2 regions of the Streptomyces sp. NPDC059355 genome follow, and region 2 is predicted to be linked to the other one. Evidence: riboswitches for the same ligand, from Rfam matches in the RefSeq annotation. Region 2 holds a riboswitch; the other holds the start of a gene.
What was found. A riboswitch is a leader RNA that binds a small molecule or an ion and turns the genes downstream of it on or off. The one in region 2 is predicted to bind glycine.

Region 1: linked by a shared signal. The riboswitch ahead of gcvT (glycine cleavage system aminomethyltransferase GcvT) and the one ahead of gcvP (aminomethyl-transferring glycine dehydrogenase) in region 2 are both predicted to bind glycine.

The regions. Positions count from the first base shown of each region.
Region 1 covers NZ_JBHYXN010000017.1:2,652-9,475, reverse strand. The annotation lists gene ACFXGI_RS17950 (ABC transporter permease) at 1-285, opposite strand, end outside; gene ACFXGI_RS17945 (enhanced serine sensitivity protein SseB C-terminal domain-containing protein) at 798-1,538, opposite strand; gene ACFXGI_RS17940 (enhanced serine sensitivity protein SseB) at 1,595-2,332, opposite strand; gene ACFXGI_RS17935 (AAA family ATPase) at 2,473-3,138, opposite strand; glycine riboswitch at 3,439-3,542, shown strand; gene gcvT (glycine cleavage system aminomethyltransferase GcvT) at 3,727-4,842, shown strand; gene gcvH (glycine cleavage system protein GcvH) at 4,911-5,291, shown strand; gene glyA (serine hydroxymethyltransferase) at 5,310-6,566, shown strand.
Region 2 covers NZ_JBHYXN010000001.1:422,184-429,007, forward strand. The annotation lists gene ACFXGI_RS01935 (hypothetical protein) at 1-267, shown strand, start outside; gene ACFXGI_RS01940 (DUF5999 family protein) at 579-785, shown strand; gene gcvP (aminomethyl-transferring glycine dehydrogenase) at 897-3,782, opposite strand; glycine riboswitch at 3,979-4,077, opposite strand; gene ACFXGI_RS01950 (PRC-barrel domain-containing protein) at 4,191-4,562, shown strand; gene ACFXGI_RS01955 (DNA polymerase IV) at 4,559-6,052, opposite strand; gene ACFXGI_RS01960 (MerR family transcriptional regulator) at 6,131-6,769, opposite strand.

The DNA.
Region 1 (6,824 bases), on a different contig from region 2:
CATGCCGCCGAAGGAGCCGAGCGGCGTGCCGAGGTCCGGGTCGATCAGGTCCTCGTGGAACTCGTTGGGCGGGTGGCCCAGCAGGCTCACGATCTGCGGCGCGAAGACCGCCACCAGGATCAGGAAGATCACGACCACGCCGCCGGTCAGCGCGACCTTGTCGCGCTTGAGCCGCATCCAGGCGATGCGGCCGGGCGAGCGGCCTTCGATGGCCTTGGCTGGGACGTCGGCTACGGACACGGGTGCGGGTGATTCCGCGCTCGTGTCATGCAGTGGTGCCGTCATCGTGGTGGGGACCCCTCTCGGCCGACGGGTTGCCGGCCCATGCCCGCCGCTGTGGCGGCGTTGGTGCGGAGTGGCGCTCGGAGTGCGTGGTGACACGCAGGACGCGTGTGAGGTGCAGGAATTGCGGGAAGTGCCGTGCAAAGCGACAAGCAAAAAATCATTTGCCGAACCGGGCTTTGGAGGACTGACCGGCTCTTGGGTGGGGAGTCTTCATCGGCGCTGCGATCAGCCGCCAGACCCGCAGGTGAATGGATGCGCAACCGTGATGTGAGGGTCGGGTTCCCGTTATCCGGACTTCGCTCTCGCCTGAGCGGATCAACACCGTCCGTTCGGTACGTAATCGGACATGGCGCCCAACTCGCGGTAGGACCATGCCTTTTGGACCCACAAGGGTGGTGAAATCCGGACAAGCCGAAGGCCGCGGGGAACGATGTTCCCCGCGGCCTCGGTTGGTTCGATACGGCCGTCCCGGTCCGTGGACCGGTGGCCCGGTCTGTGGACCGGTCGCTCGGTCAGTAGCCGGCTGCCTGGCCCTCTCGGTCGTAGAAGGGCCGCGTCTGGGCGCGCAGCCACATCGCCACGGGGTCGTGCTCGTCCGCCAGTGCCACCGTGCACACCGGCACGCCCTCGGGCACCGCGCCGACCGACTGGCGCATCATCTCGCGTACGGATTCCAGCGCGGGCGCGGAGGCGTCGTACAGGTCGAGCCCGACCGCGAGGTACGGCGAGCCCAGCGAGGGCTGCACCCAGGCGCGGCGCAGCGAGCGCACGGCGGGGGTGCGGTGCGCGTGCTGGGTCAGCAGCCCGTAGAACTGCGGGAGCTCCAGGGCGGGCTCGGAGAGCCGCAGCGGGCCGGCCGGCATCCGGTCGAGGCCGGTGGCGATGCGGCGCAGATCGGCCCAGGGGATGCCGAGGCCGCCGCCCTGGGCGTGCGGGTTGAGCCACAGGCCCCAGCGGTCCGGGTAGAGGGCGCGGGCGATGTCCCGGCCGGTGACCACCTCGTAGCCCCGGTTCCAGCCGCTGGCGGCCAGCTCCTGCGGGGAGGTCACGCAGGGCGCGTACCCGAGGCCCTCGACCTCCATGCCGCCGTACTGGGCGTCCGGGGAGCCCGGCTGCCCCTGCCAGAGCAGCATCCACAGACGCCCCTCGGCGAGGCCGTGCAGAAGCGACTCGTAGCTCTCGAAGCGCCCGGGCGTCACCTGGCGCATCATGTGCTCGACCTGCCCGGCCGCGGCCGTGCCTGACGCACTCACCCGGAACCCCTCTTCGTCCGCCCGTCCACCCGTATCGGCACCCAGCTTAAGCGGCGCTAAGCCGTGTAGAAGGGGCGTACGCGCTCGGCGATGAAGTCGACCACCGGGTCCTGTGCGGCGTCGAGGAGGATCAACTGCACGGGCCAGGGCGGCGCCACGCGGCCCAGGGCGCGGCCGAGGGCGTCCATCGGGGCGCTGCGCATCCCGGGCTCCCATCCCAGCAGCCGGACACCGATGTAGAGCTCCGGTGCCCCGCCCTCGACGCTGGCCAGGCAGCGGTGGGCGGCGGCGACCACGCCGGTGGCGCGGAACTCCTCGGCGGCGGCGGTCAGGAAGTCCACCGGGTCCTCCTGCCAGTCGGGCTCGTAGAGCCGGACGCGGCCGCCGGTGGCGGGGCCGTCGAGGGGGCTCCGGCCGGTGCGGCAGAGCTCGGCGACGGCGGGCGGGGGCAGCGGCACGCCGACGGCGCCCTCGGGGTTCACGGCGATGCCGAGCTGCGGGGGCAGGCCGCGGGCGAACTCGACGGCGGGGGCCACGGCGAAGTCCATGGCCGGGCCGACGCAGGCGCGGAACTGGGCCTCGGAGCTGTACACGGGCACGTACGGCGCGCCGTTGATCTCCATGGTGGGCAGGGTGAGACCCCCGGCCGCGTCCGGGCCGCCACCGCCGGGCAGCGGCACCCAGAGCCGGCTGCGCCCGAGCACCTCGACGATGCGGGCCCCGGCGTCCGCCTGCCCGAGGGCCGCCCCGAGCACCTGCTCCAGCTCGTTGTCCGGCCAGCCGCCGCCCTGCATGTACGCCTCCGCTGTGTTCCGCCCCACGCTGTCGGCCCGAGGTTAACGGCTCGTACCGACACGGCCGCCGGGGGCCCCGGCCGCCGTCGGCGCCCCGCGGCTCCCTGGGGGGTGTCCGCCGGACACCCCCCAGGGCATGTCTAGGACCGCCGGAAGGCTATGCGGGTCACGCGGGCCGCCGAGCCGCGGTCCAGGAGGACCGCCGAGGTGCAGCCGGCCGGAAGGCGGCCCGATTCGGCTTCGCGCAGCAGCCGGGCCACCGCTCCCCGGTGGCGGGCGAAGGCGTACGCCGACACCCCGCGGCCGCGCGCCGCCTGCCCGGCCAGCGCCTCCTCCGGGCTGGTGTCCAGCAGCAGCAGGTGCAGCGACCGGCCCCGCCGCCGCGCGGCGGCGGCCAGCAGGCCGCGCACCCACGACTGCGTTCCGCAGTCGTGGACCACCGCCGAGGCGCCGGAGCGCAGGGTCCGCCAGAGCCCCCAGTAGTGCGCGAAGCGGACCAGCGGCCGGTACGCGGCGTACGGCAGCGCCCTCGGCATCCGGCGCTCCCAGCGCTCGCGCACGTCCTGGGAGTCGATGCCGCCGTCCTGTGCGGCCCGCTTGATCAGCGTGCTCTTGCCGCCGCCCGGGAGGCCGGACACCACGACGATGTCCCCTTCCGCGAAGCCGAGCCACTGCGGTCCGTGCGCGCCGCGGCCACGCAGGTCGCGTACGAGGGCGTCCTCGGCGCACGCCCGCCGCGCCGCCGGCACCCCGTCCACGGACCCCGTCCCGGTCAACGCCAGCACTCCGAATCGCCGCACAGTGATCGCCTCCCCCAATCGGGCCCTGCGGGGGCCCCATGCCCACTGAGTGTAAAGAGACGGTAATACGGCACGCCCGGTTCCGGTCGGCGCATCCCGGCCGAACCCGGCCGATCCCGGCCGAACCCGGATGCGTCACCGGCCCGTCGTACCGGCCCGTCGTACCGGCCCGTCGTACCGGTCCGCCGTCACCGGTCCGCGCCTCTTCCGTACGTTGCTTCGCACGTTCTTCCGGGCCCGCACCCCCGATCGCCCGGACGGCGTGCAATGATGTGCGCCATCTGGACCAACTGCATACCGGCCGCTTGAATCCGCGCGGGAGAGTCCCGGCACGCCGCGAGGCGGTGCCCGGGCGCCGAAGGAGCAAGTACCTCCCTTGAATCTCTCAGGCCCCGTACCGCGTGGATGAGGCAGATCTGAAAAGCGAGCCGCGCCACCGTCCCCCGCGACGGCATCCGCGTGTGCTCCACCCAAGGTGCAAGTCGACGTTCCCCGGGTCCGACCGGGAACTCTCGGCGAACCTCTCAGGTTCCGATGACAGATGGGGAGGATCGTCCTCGTCATGTCATGCCCTGGGACCCGGGAGCCACACCCATGAGCACTGCCCCCCGCTTGACCGCCCTCGATGCGCTGCACCGTTCGCTCGGTGCGACCATGACCGATTTCGCGGGCTGGGACATGCCCCTGCGGTACGGCAGTGAGCGCGACGAGCACAACGCCGTCCGGACCAAGGCCGGCCTGTTCGACCTGTCCCACATGGGCGAGATCACGCTGACCGGCCCGGAGGCCGTCAAGGCCCTGGACCACGCGCTGGTCGGCAACATCTCCACCGTCGGCGTCGGCCGCGCCCGCTACACGCACATCTGCCAGGAGGACGGCGGGATCGTCGACGACCTGATCGTCTACCGCCTGGGCGAGACCGAGTACATGGTCGTCGCGAACGCCTCCAACGCCCAGGTCGTCCTGGACGCCCTGACCGAGCGCGCCGCCGGCTTCGACACCGTGGTCCGCGACGACCGCGACGCGTACGCGCTGATCGCCGTCCAGGGCCCGGAGTCCCCCGGCATCCTTGCCTCCCTCACCGACGCCGACCTGGACGGGCTGAAGTACTACGCCGGCCTGCCGGGCACCGTCGCGGGCGTGCCCGCGCTGATCGCGCGTACGGGCTACACGGGCGAGGACGGCTTCGAGCTGTTCGTCTCCCCCGAGCACGCCGTCGAGCTGTGGCAGGCGCTGACCAAGGCCGGCGAGGGCGTCGGCCTGGTCCCGGCCGGCCTGTCCTGCCGCGACACGCTGCGCCTGGAGGCGGGCATGCCGCTGTACGGGCACGAGCTGACCACCTCCCTGACCCCGTTCGACGCGGGGCTGGGCCGGGTCGTGAAGTTCGAGAAGGAGGGGGACTTCGTCGGCCGCGCCGCGCTGGAGGCCGCCGCCGAGCGCGCCGCCACCAACCCGCCGCGCAAGCTGGTCGGCCTGATCGCCGAGGGCCGCCGCGTCCCGCGCGCCGGGTTCCCGGTCGTGGCCGGCGGCCAGGTGATCGGCGAGGTCACCTCGGGCGCCCCGTCCCCGACGCTCGGCAAGCCGATCGCGATGGCGTACGTGGACGCGGTGCACGCCGCGCCCGGCACCTCCAGCGTCGGCGTGGACATTCGCGGTACGCATGAGCCGTACGAGGTCGTGGCCCTGCCGTTCTACAAGCGGCAGAAGTAATTCCCCTCCGTCTCAGTACGCAAGACCACTGTTCGTTCGTACTCCCCCGCATCCAGGAGAATCAGGTCATGAGCAACCCCCAGCAGCTGCGTTACAGCAAGGAGCACGAGTGGCTGTCGACCGCCGAGGACGGCGTCGCGACGGTCGGCATCACGGAGTTCGCGGCCAACGCGCTCGGTGACGTCGTCTACGCCCAGCTCCCCGAGGTCGGCGACACGGTGACCGCGGGCGAGACCTGTGGCGAGCTGGAGTCGACCAAGTCCGTCAGCGACCTGTACTCCCCCGTCACCGGTGAGGTCGTCGCCGCCAACCAGGACGTCGTGGAAGACCCGGCGCTCGTGAACACCGCTCCGTTCGAGGGCGGCTGGCTGTTCAAGGTGCGTATCACGGACGAGCAGGACGACCTGCTCTCCGCCGAGGAGTACGCCCAGCTCACCGCCGGTAAGTAACGACCCCAGGGGATCCTGATGTCTGTTCTGAACACCCCCCTCCACGAGCTCGACCCGGACGTCGCCGCCGCCGTCGACGCCGAGCTCGCCCGCCAGCAGTCCACCCTGGAAATGATCGCGTCGGAGAACTTCGCCCCGGTCGCCGTCATGGAGGCCCAGGGTTCGGTCCTGACCAACAAGTACGCCGAGGGCTACCCGGGCCGCCGTTACTACGGCGGCTGCGAGCACGTCGACGTGGTCGAGCAGATCGCGATCGACCGCGTCAAGGCGCTGTTCGGCGCCGAGGCCGCGAACGTCCAGCCGCACTCCGGTGCGCAGGCGAACGCCGCCGCGATGTTCGCGCTGCTGAAGCCGGGCGACACGATCATGGGCCTGAACCTGGCCCACGGCGGTCACCTGACCCACGGCATGAAGATCAACTTCTCCGGCAAGCTCTACAACGTGGTCCCGTACCACGTCGACGAGACCGGCGAGGTGGACATGGCCGAGGTCGAGCGCCTCGCCAAGGAGTCCAAGCCGCAGCTGATCGTCGCCGGCTGGTCCGCCTACCCGCGCCAGCTGGACTTCGCCGCCTTCCGCCGCATCGCGGACGAGGTCGGCGCGTACCTGATGGTCGACATGGCGCACTTCGCCGGCCTGGTGGCCGCCGGCCTGCACCCGAACCCGGTGCCGCACGCCCACGTCGTCACCACCACCACGCACAAGACCCTCGGCGGTCCGCGCGGCGGTGTCATCCTGTCGACGCAGGAACTGGCCAAGAAGATCAACTCCGCGGTCTTCCCCGGTCAGCAGGGCGGTCCGCTGGAGCACGTGATCGCGGCCAAGGCGGTCTCCTTCAAGGTGGCGGCCTCGCCCGAGTTCAAGGAGCGCCAGGAGCGCACCCTGGAGGGCTCGAAGATCCTCGCCGCCCGCCTGGTCCAGGACGACGTCAAGGCCGTGGGCGTGGACGTCCTCACCGGCGGCACCGACGTGCACCTGGTCCTGGTCGACCTGCGCAACTCCGAGCTGGACGGCCAGCAGGCCGAGGACCGCCTCCACGAGGTCGGCATCACGGTCAACCGGAACGCGATCCCGAACGACCCGCGGCCTCCGATGGTCACCTCGGGTCTGCGGATCGGCACGCCGGCGCTGGCCACCCGCGGTTTCGACGCCGAGGCCTTCACCGAGGTCGCCGAGATCATCGCGCAGGCGCTGAAGCCGGCGTACGACGCCGAGGACCTCAAGGCGCGCGTCTCCGCGCTCGCCGCGAAGTTCCCGCTGTACCCGACGCTCTAGGTCTCGCGGGTTCCAGGCGGTGACCTGGAAGGGCCCGGCCCTCGTTTCGCACAGGGCCGGGCCCTTCCCGTAACCAACGATCATCTCGGCCGCGATGGTGATCTCTTACCTGATCGGACCGGTCGCCGTGGGCGTCTTCCGCCGCACGAAGCCGGAGCTGCCGCGCCCCTTCCGGCTGCCGTACGCCCGTGCCCTGCCCGCCGACGTTCGTCTTCGCCGCCTGCGCGCCGTACTGGTCGAAGTGGCCGAACACCGGCA
Region 2 (6,824 bases):
GAATCGCTCGGCAAGAGCTACCAGCCGCGGCTACTCTCCGTACCGGAGCTGTACATGCTGACGCTGTGGCTGCACGGGGCGGTCGGCGCCGATCCCTCCGCCGGGCTGCCGGCCGCCGCGGATCTGCTGGTTCCGCTGGCTCCGGCCCCGCCCGGCATCGCCCCGTACCGGCCGCACCCGGTGTCCGAACTGCTGCCCGTGATGACGCACCGGCTCACTCCGCCGAGCCCGCCCGTCCCGCCGTCGCTGGCCGCGCCGGCCGCCTGAGCGGGGTCCGGGGCGCGGTGCGGCGGGTCTGAGCAGGTGCGTTCCCTGCTGCTGGTCCATACTGCCCATTCGGTCTAGCCCAGTCGGGCCACCCCCGAACCATCCGAAATGACAGGGGAGTTGACCTGAACCGCCCGCACGAGTGATGCGTCATCAATCTATGAGGACAGCTGCCGGGAAATCCCTGCGGACGCAACTCCGGAGGGCAACACTGGGACCCTGACCAAACCAAGACGTTGATACGGGGGGCGGCCATGAACAAAGCATCGAGCCGCAGCACACAGACCACACCGCAGCGAAAGAACGCATCCATGTGCCAGCACCAGCCAGCGTGCCCGTCAGCCGACTCCGCCGACCGGGAGGCCGCCAAGCCGTTGGCCAACCACCCGGAACAGGGCTGGAGCCTGCTGTGCAACGGCGTCCTGCTCTTCGAGGACACCGGTGAGCTGCTGCCGGACGGCCAGATCATCGCCCCGCACCGCCCGCTCGCGGCGGCGCAGGTGATGAAGGCGGCCTAGTCGGCGACAGCACTGAACGGGAACGGAGCAGAAGAGAACGACGAGGGGCCGGCCCGGGAATGATTCTCCCGGACCGGCCCCTCCGTCATGCCGTCACGTCATACGAATATGTCAGTTGTCGTACTCGTCCAGCGGCGGGCAGGAGCAGACCAGGTTGCGGTCGCCGAAGGCACCGTCGATGCGGCGCACCGGCGGCCAGTACTTCTCCGCCGCCGTGACCCCGCCCGGGAAGACGGCCTCGTCACGGCTGTACGGGTGGTTCCACTCGCCGCCCAGCGCCGCCGCGGTGTGCGGGGAGTTGGCGAGCGGGTTGTCGTCCACCGGCCACTCGCCGCCCGCGACCCGGTCGATCTCGGCGCGGATGGCGATCATCGCGTCGCAGAAACGGTCGATCTCGGCAAGGTCCTCGGACTCCGTCGGCTCGATCATCAGCGTGCCGGCCACCGGGAAGGACATGGTCGGCGCGTGGAAGCCGTAGTCGATCAGGCGCTTGGCGATGTCGTCCACGCTGACGCCCGTCGCCTTCGACAGCGGGCGCAGGTCGATGATGCACTCGTGCGCGACCAGGTTGCCCGGGCCGGTGTAGAGCACCGGGTAGTGCGGCTCCAGGCGCTTGGCGATGTAGTTCGCGCCGAGCACCGCCACCTGGGTGGCGCGCTTGAGGCCCTCGCCGCCCATGAGGCGCACGTACGACCAGGAGATCGGCAGGATGCCGGCCGAGCCCCACGGCGCCGCCGAGATCGGACCGACGCCCGTCTCCGGGCCCGCGGTCAGCTGGAGCGGGTGGTTCGGCAGGTACGGGGCCAGGTGCGCCCGGACACCGACCGGGCCGACGCCCGGGCCGCCGCCGCCGTGCGGGATGCAGAAGGTCTTGTGCAGGTTCAGGTGCGAGACGTCGCCGCCGAAGTGACCCGGCTTGGCCAGGCCCACGAGGGCGTTGAGGTTGGCGCCGTCCACGTAGACCTGGCCGCCGGCGTCGTGCACCTGGGCGCAGATGTCGGCGACGTGCTCCTCGAACACACCGTGCGTCGAGGGGTACGTGATCATCAGTACGGCGAGCTCGTCGCGGTACTGCTCGATCTTGGCGCGCAGGTCGGCCTCGTCCACCTCGCCGTCGTCGGCGGTCTTGACGACGACGACCTTCATGCCGGCCATCACGGCGCTGGCGGCGTTGGTGCCGTGCGCGGAGGACGGGATGAGGCAGACGGTGCGCTGCTCGTCGCCGTTGGCCCGGTGGTAGGCGCGGACGGCCAGCAAACCGGCGAGCTCACCCTGGGAGCCGGCGTTCGGCTGGATGGAGACCTTGTCGTAGCCGGTGACCTCGCAGAGACGTTCCTCCAGCTCGGTGATGAGCGTGAGGTACCCCTCGGCCTGCTCGACCGGGGCGAACGGGTGCAGCTGGCCGAATTCGGGCCAGGTGACCGGCTCCATCTCGGTGGTCGCGTTGAGCTTCATGGTGCAGGAGCCCAGCGGGATCATGCCGCGGTCCAGCGCGTAGTCCTTGTCCGACAGCTTGCGCAGGTAGCGCAGCATCGCGGTCTCGCTGCGGTGCTGGTGGAAGACCGGGTGCGCCAGGTAGTCGTCCGAGCGCAGCAGGCCCTCGGGCAGCGCGTCGGCGGTGGTCCCGTCCAGCACCTCGAGGTCCGCGCTCACGCCGAAGGCGGCCCAGACGGCCTCGACGCCGGCGCGCAGCGTGGTCTCGTCGCAGGAGACGGAGACGTGGTCGGCGTCGACCTGGTACAGGTTGACCCCGCCCTCGCGGGCGGCGGCGACGACCTCGGCGGCCTTGCCGGGCACCCGGGCGGTGATGGTGTCGAAGTACGAGCCGTGCACGATCTCGACCCCGCCGGCCTTCAGACCGGCCGCGAGCAGGGCCGCGTAGCGGTGGGTACGGCGGGCGATCGTCCGCAGGCCGTCGGGGCCGTGGTAGACGGCGTACATGCCGGCCATGACGGCGAGCAGCACCTGCGCGGTGCAGATGTTGCTGGTGGCCTTCTCGCGGCGGATGTGCTGCTCGCGGGTCTGGAGCGCCAGGCGGTACGCCTTGTTGCCGTCCGCGTCCACGGAGACGCCGACAAGGCGGCCCGGCAGCGAGCGGGCGTGCTTGTCCTGGACGGCCATGTAGCCGGCGTGCGGGCCGCCGAAGCCCATCGGGACGCCGAAGCGCTGGGTGGTGCCGACGGCGATGTCCGCGCCGAGCGCGCCCGGGGAGGTCAGCAGGGTCAGCGCGAGCAGGTCGGCGGAGACGGCGACGATCGCGCCGAGGCCGTGCGCCTGGTCGATGACCGGCTTGATGTCCCGTACGGCACCGGAGGCGCCCGGGTACTGCAGGAGCACACCGTAGACGCCGCGCTCGGCGACCTCGGCCGGGATGCCCTCGGAGAGGTCGGCGACGACGATCTCGATGCCGATCGGCTCGGCGCGGGTCTCGATCACGGCGATGGTCTGCGGCAGCGCGTCGGCGTCGACGAGGAAGATGTTGCCCTTGGACTTGCCGACGCGGCGGGCCAGCGTCATGGCCTCGGCGGCCGCGGTGCCCTCGTCGAGCAGGGAGGCGCCGGAGGTCGGCAGGCCGGTGAGGTCCGCGACGACGGTCTGGAAGTTGAGGAGCGCCTCCAGGCGGCCCTGGGAGATCTCGGGCTGGTACGGCGTGTACGCCGTGTACCAGGCCGGGTTCTCCATGACGTTGCGCAGGATCACCGGCGGGGTGAAGGTCCCGTAGTAGCCGAGACCGATCATCGGGGCCAGGACCTGGTTGCGGTCGGCGAGAGAGCGCAGCTCGGCCAGCACCTCCGCCTCGGTCCGCGCCTCGGGCAGGTTCAGCGCCTCGGCGCTCTTGATCACATCCGGTACCGCGGCGGCGGTCAGTTCGTCCAGCGAGCCGTAGCCCACGTGGGCGAGCATCTTCGCCTGCGCCTCGGCATCCGGGCCGATGTGGCGCTGCTCGAAGGGGATGCCTCGCTCCAGCTGGGAGAGCGGAATGCGGTTGGCGGTCATGTACGGAGGCCTCCTGGGTCGTACGACCTGCGAGGGGCACCACGGCGCGGGCACCCGGACGGCCTCCCCCTCTGTCATCTCAACCTGAGAGCTTCACCGGAGTCGCGGGGATGGCCCGCGGATTCCGGCTTTCACCGTCGGTGAGGAGGGGAACCGGCACTGCGCCCGGTACCCGCCCCTGCTTTCCAGAGTGGCCTCTTCACGTGCGGTACGTATGCCTGAGAGATTCCGGGGAGGATTTGCTCCTTCGGCGCCTCCGTCGTACTCACTCGGAGGACTCTCCCGCACAGGGTCAACAGCCGTCACCCAGCCTACCAGCGAGGTTCCGGCACCTGCCTCGAGTGGCCTGCACTCCGGAAATGCCCTTCTGTAGTCATTACGGAGGAGTTGCGACCATATGGAGGGACCGTGCAGACCGACATCGATCCGCGCAGCCTGATCGGCCGCAAGGCGTTCGACCGCAACGGAACCAAGATCGGCACCGTCGACGAGGTCTACCTCGACGATGCCACGGGTGTGCCCGAATGGGCCGCCGTCCGGACGGGCCTGTTCAGCCGGGACGCCTTCGTCCCGCTGGAGCCGAGCGAGGTCGTCGACGACACCCTGCGGGTCCCCTTCGAGCGCTCCCTCATCAAGGACGCCCCGGACTTCGGCGTGGGCCGCCACCTCTCCCCCGAACAGGAGTTGCAGCTCTACCACCACTACGGACTGGACGTCTCCCTCCCGTCGGACATCCAGCGGGACTTCGGCCACCTGGCGAACGGGGACGACGCTCCCTAGGTCGTGCCTTGCCGACGAGCCGCTCCCCAGGCCGCCTCCGGATCGTCCAGCCCTACGAGGGGCAGGGGATCGGAGAGCTCCAGCTCGGGGTCCTCCACCCGGAAGGTGCGCACGCGGCCCGGCGCCGATCCGGGCTGCTCGAACCGCACGGTCACCCTCCCGACCCCGCTGCCCTGCACCCACCCGGGCCCGTAGACGGCGTGCAGTACGTCACTCCCGGCCGCCCAGCGCCGCTCCGGGGCCGGCTCGGGCTCCACGGTCGGCCCTGCGGACTCCACGGCCTCTGCAGACCCTCCAGGCCCTCCAAGCCCTCCAGCCGCTCCCGGCCCCGCGGTCTGCGCGGCACCATGGGGCTCGGCGGCCGTGCCCTCCGCAGCCGCCTCGGCGGCCGCCTCCGCCTCCGCCTCCGCCTCCGCGGCCATCGACTGCGCGAACAGGTCCTCCTGCGTGTAGTCGGCGAGGCCCGTCACGCCCACTCCCAGCAGCCGGACCCCGCCCGTGGTGTCCACCCCCTCCAGCAGCCGCGCCGCGGCCTCCCGCACCACCGCGGGGTCGTCGGTGGGCCCCCGCAGCGTCTCCGAGCGGGTCAGGGTCGAGAAGTCGTACCGCCGCACCTTCAGCACGATCGTGCGCCCCGAGTGCCCCGAGCCCCGCAGCCGCTGCACGCACCGGTCGGCGAGCCGCTGCACCTCGGTCCGGATCCGTACCCGGTCGTGCAGGTCCACGTCGAAGGTGTCCTCCACCGACACGGACTTCGCGTCGCGCTCGGCGACCACCGGCCGGTCGTCCAGCCCCAGCGCCATCCGGTACAGCCCGACCCCGTGCGAGCGCCCGACCATCCGGACCAGCTCGTCCTCGCCGGCCTCGGCCAGCTCCCCGACCGTGGTGATCCCGGCGCGCCGCAGGTGCTCCCCCGTGACGGGTCCCACCCCGGGCAGCGTCCGCACCGACATCGGGGCGAGGAGTTCCCGCTCGGTCCCCGGCTCGATCAGCAGCAGCCCGGCCGGCTTGGCCTCCTCGGACGCCACCTTGGCCAGCATCTTGGACCCCGCGAGCCCCACGGAGCCGCTCAGCCCGGTCACGGCCCGGATGTCCGCCCGCAGCCGCTCCCCCGTCTCCCTGGCGCTCTTCGAGTCGAAGGCGGTCCCGCCCGCCTCCAGGTCCACGAAGGCCTCGTCCAGGCTGAGGGGCTCCACCAGCGGGGACAGCTCCCTCAGCAGCCCCATGACGATCTCGCTGACCGCCTGGTACAGCCGGAAGCGCGGGATGAGGTACGCGCCGTTCGGGCAGAGCCGGCGCGCCTGGGCCGTCGGCATCGCCGAGTGCACCCCGAAGCGCCGGGCCTCGTACGAGGCGGTGGCGACCACCCCGCGCGGTCCGAGCCCGCCGACGATCACGGCCTTCCCGCGCAGGCTCGGCTTCGACGCCTGCTCCACGGAGGCGTAGAAGGCGTCCATGTCCAGGTGCAGGATGGTCGGCGCGGCTCTCACAGCCCCGATGCTGCCTCATGCCACTGACATTCGGCCGGGGCCGGGCCCGGCGTCCTCGGACCGCGCCGGGAAGGGTGCTCAGCCGGCCCGGTTGCGCCGCGCGGCCAGCTCGTCCGTCGAGTTGTGGCCGACCACCGTCTCGCCGGTGTCGACCCGCTCGCCGTGCAGCTGGGACAGTGCGTTCTCCACGTCGCGCCAGACCACGCCCACCGCGATGCCGAAGATGCCCTGCCCGCCCTGGAGCAGGCTCACGACCTGGTCCGGCGAGGTGCACTCGTACACGGTGGCGCCGTCGCTCATCAGCGTCATGCGCTCAAGATCCGAGAATCCGCGGTCGCGCAGGTGCTGGACGGCGGTCCGGATGTTCTGCAGCGCCACCCCGGTGTCCAGGAAGCGCTTGACGATCTTGAGGACGACTACGTCCCGGAAGCTGTAGAGCCGCTGCGTCCCGGAGCCGTACGCGGGGCGCACCGTGGGCTCCACCAGCCCGGTCCGCGCCCAGTAGTCGAGCTGGCGGTACGTGATGCCCGCCGCGGCGCACGCGGTCGGTCCCCGGTAGCCCACCTGCTCGGGTGCCGCGTCCGCGCCCGCAGGCGCGACCGGCGCACTGTCCGGCTGACGGCGCGCGGAACCCGCCGCACTGCCGTGGAGCGGGTACGGCCCACCGTCACTCCGCACGGGGGTGCCCCCGGTCGTACCGTCGCCCGTGACTCTCACGCCGACCCTCCGTCCTTGACCTGCCCCCTCGAAGGTAGGCAGTCACCAGGGGTGC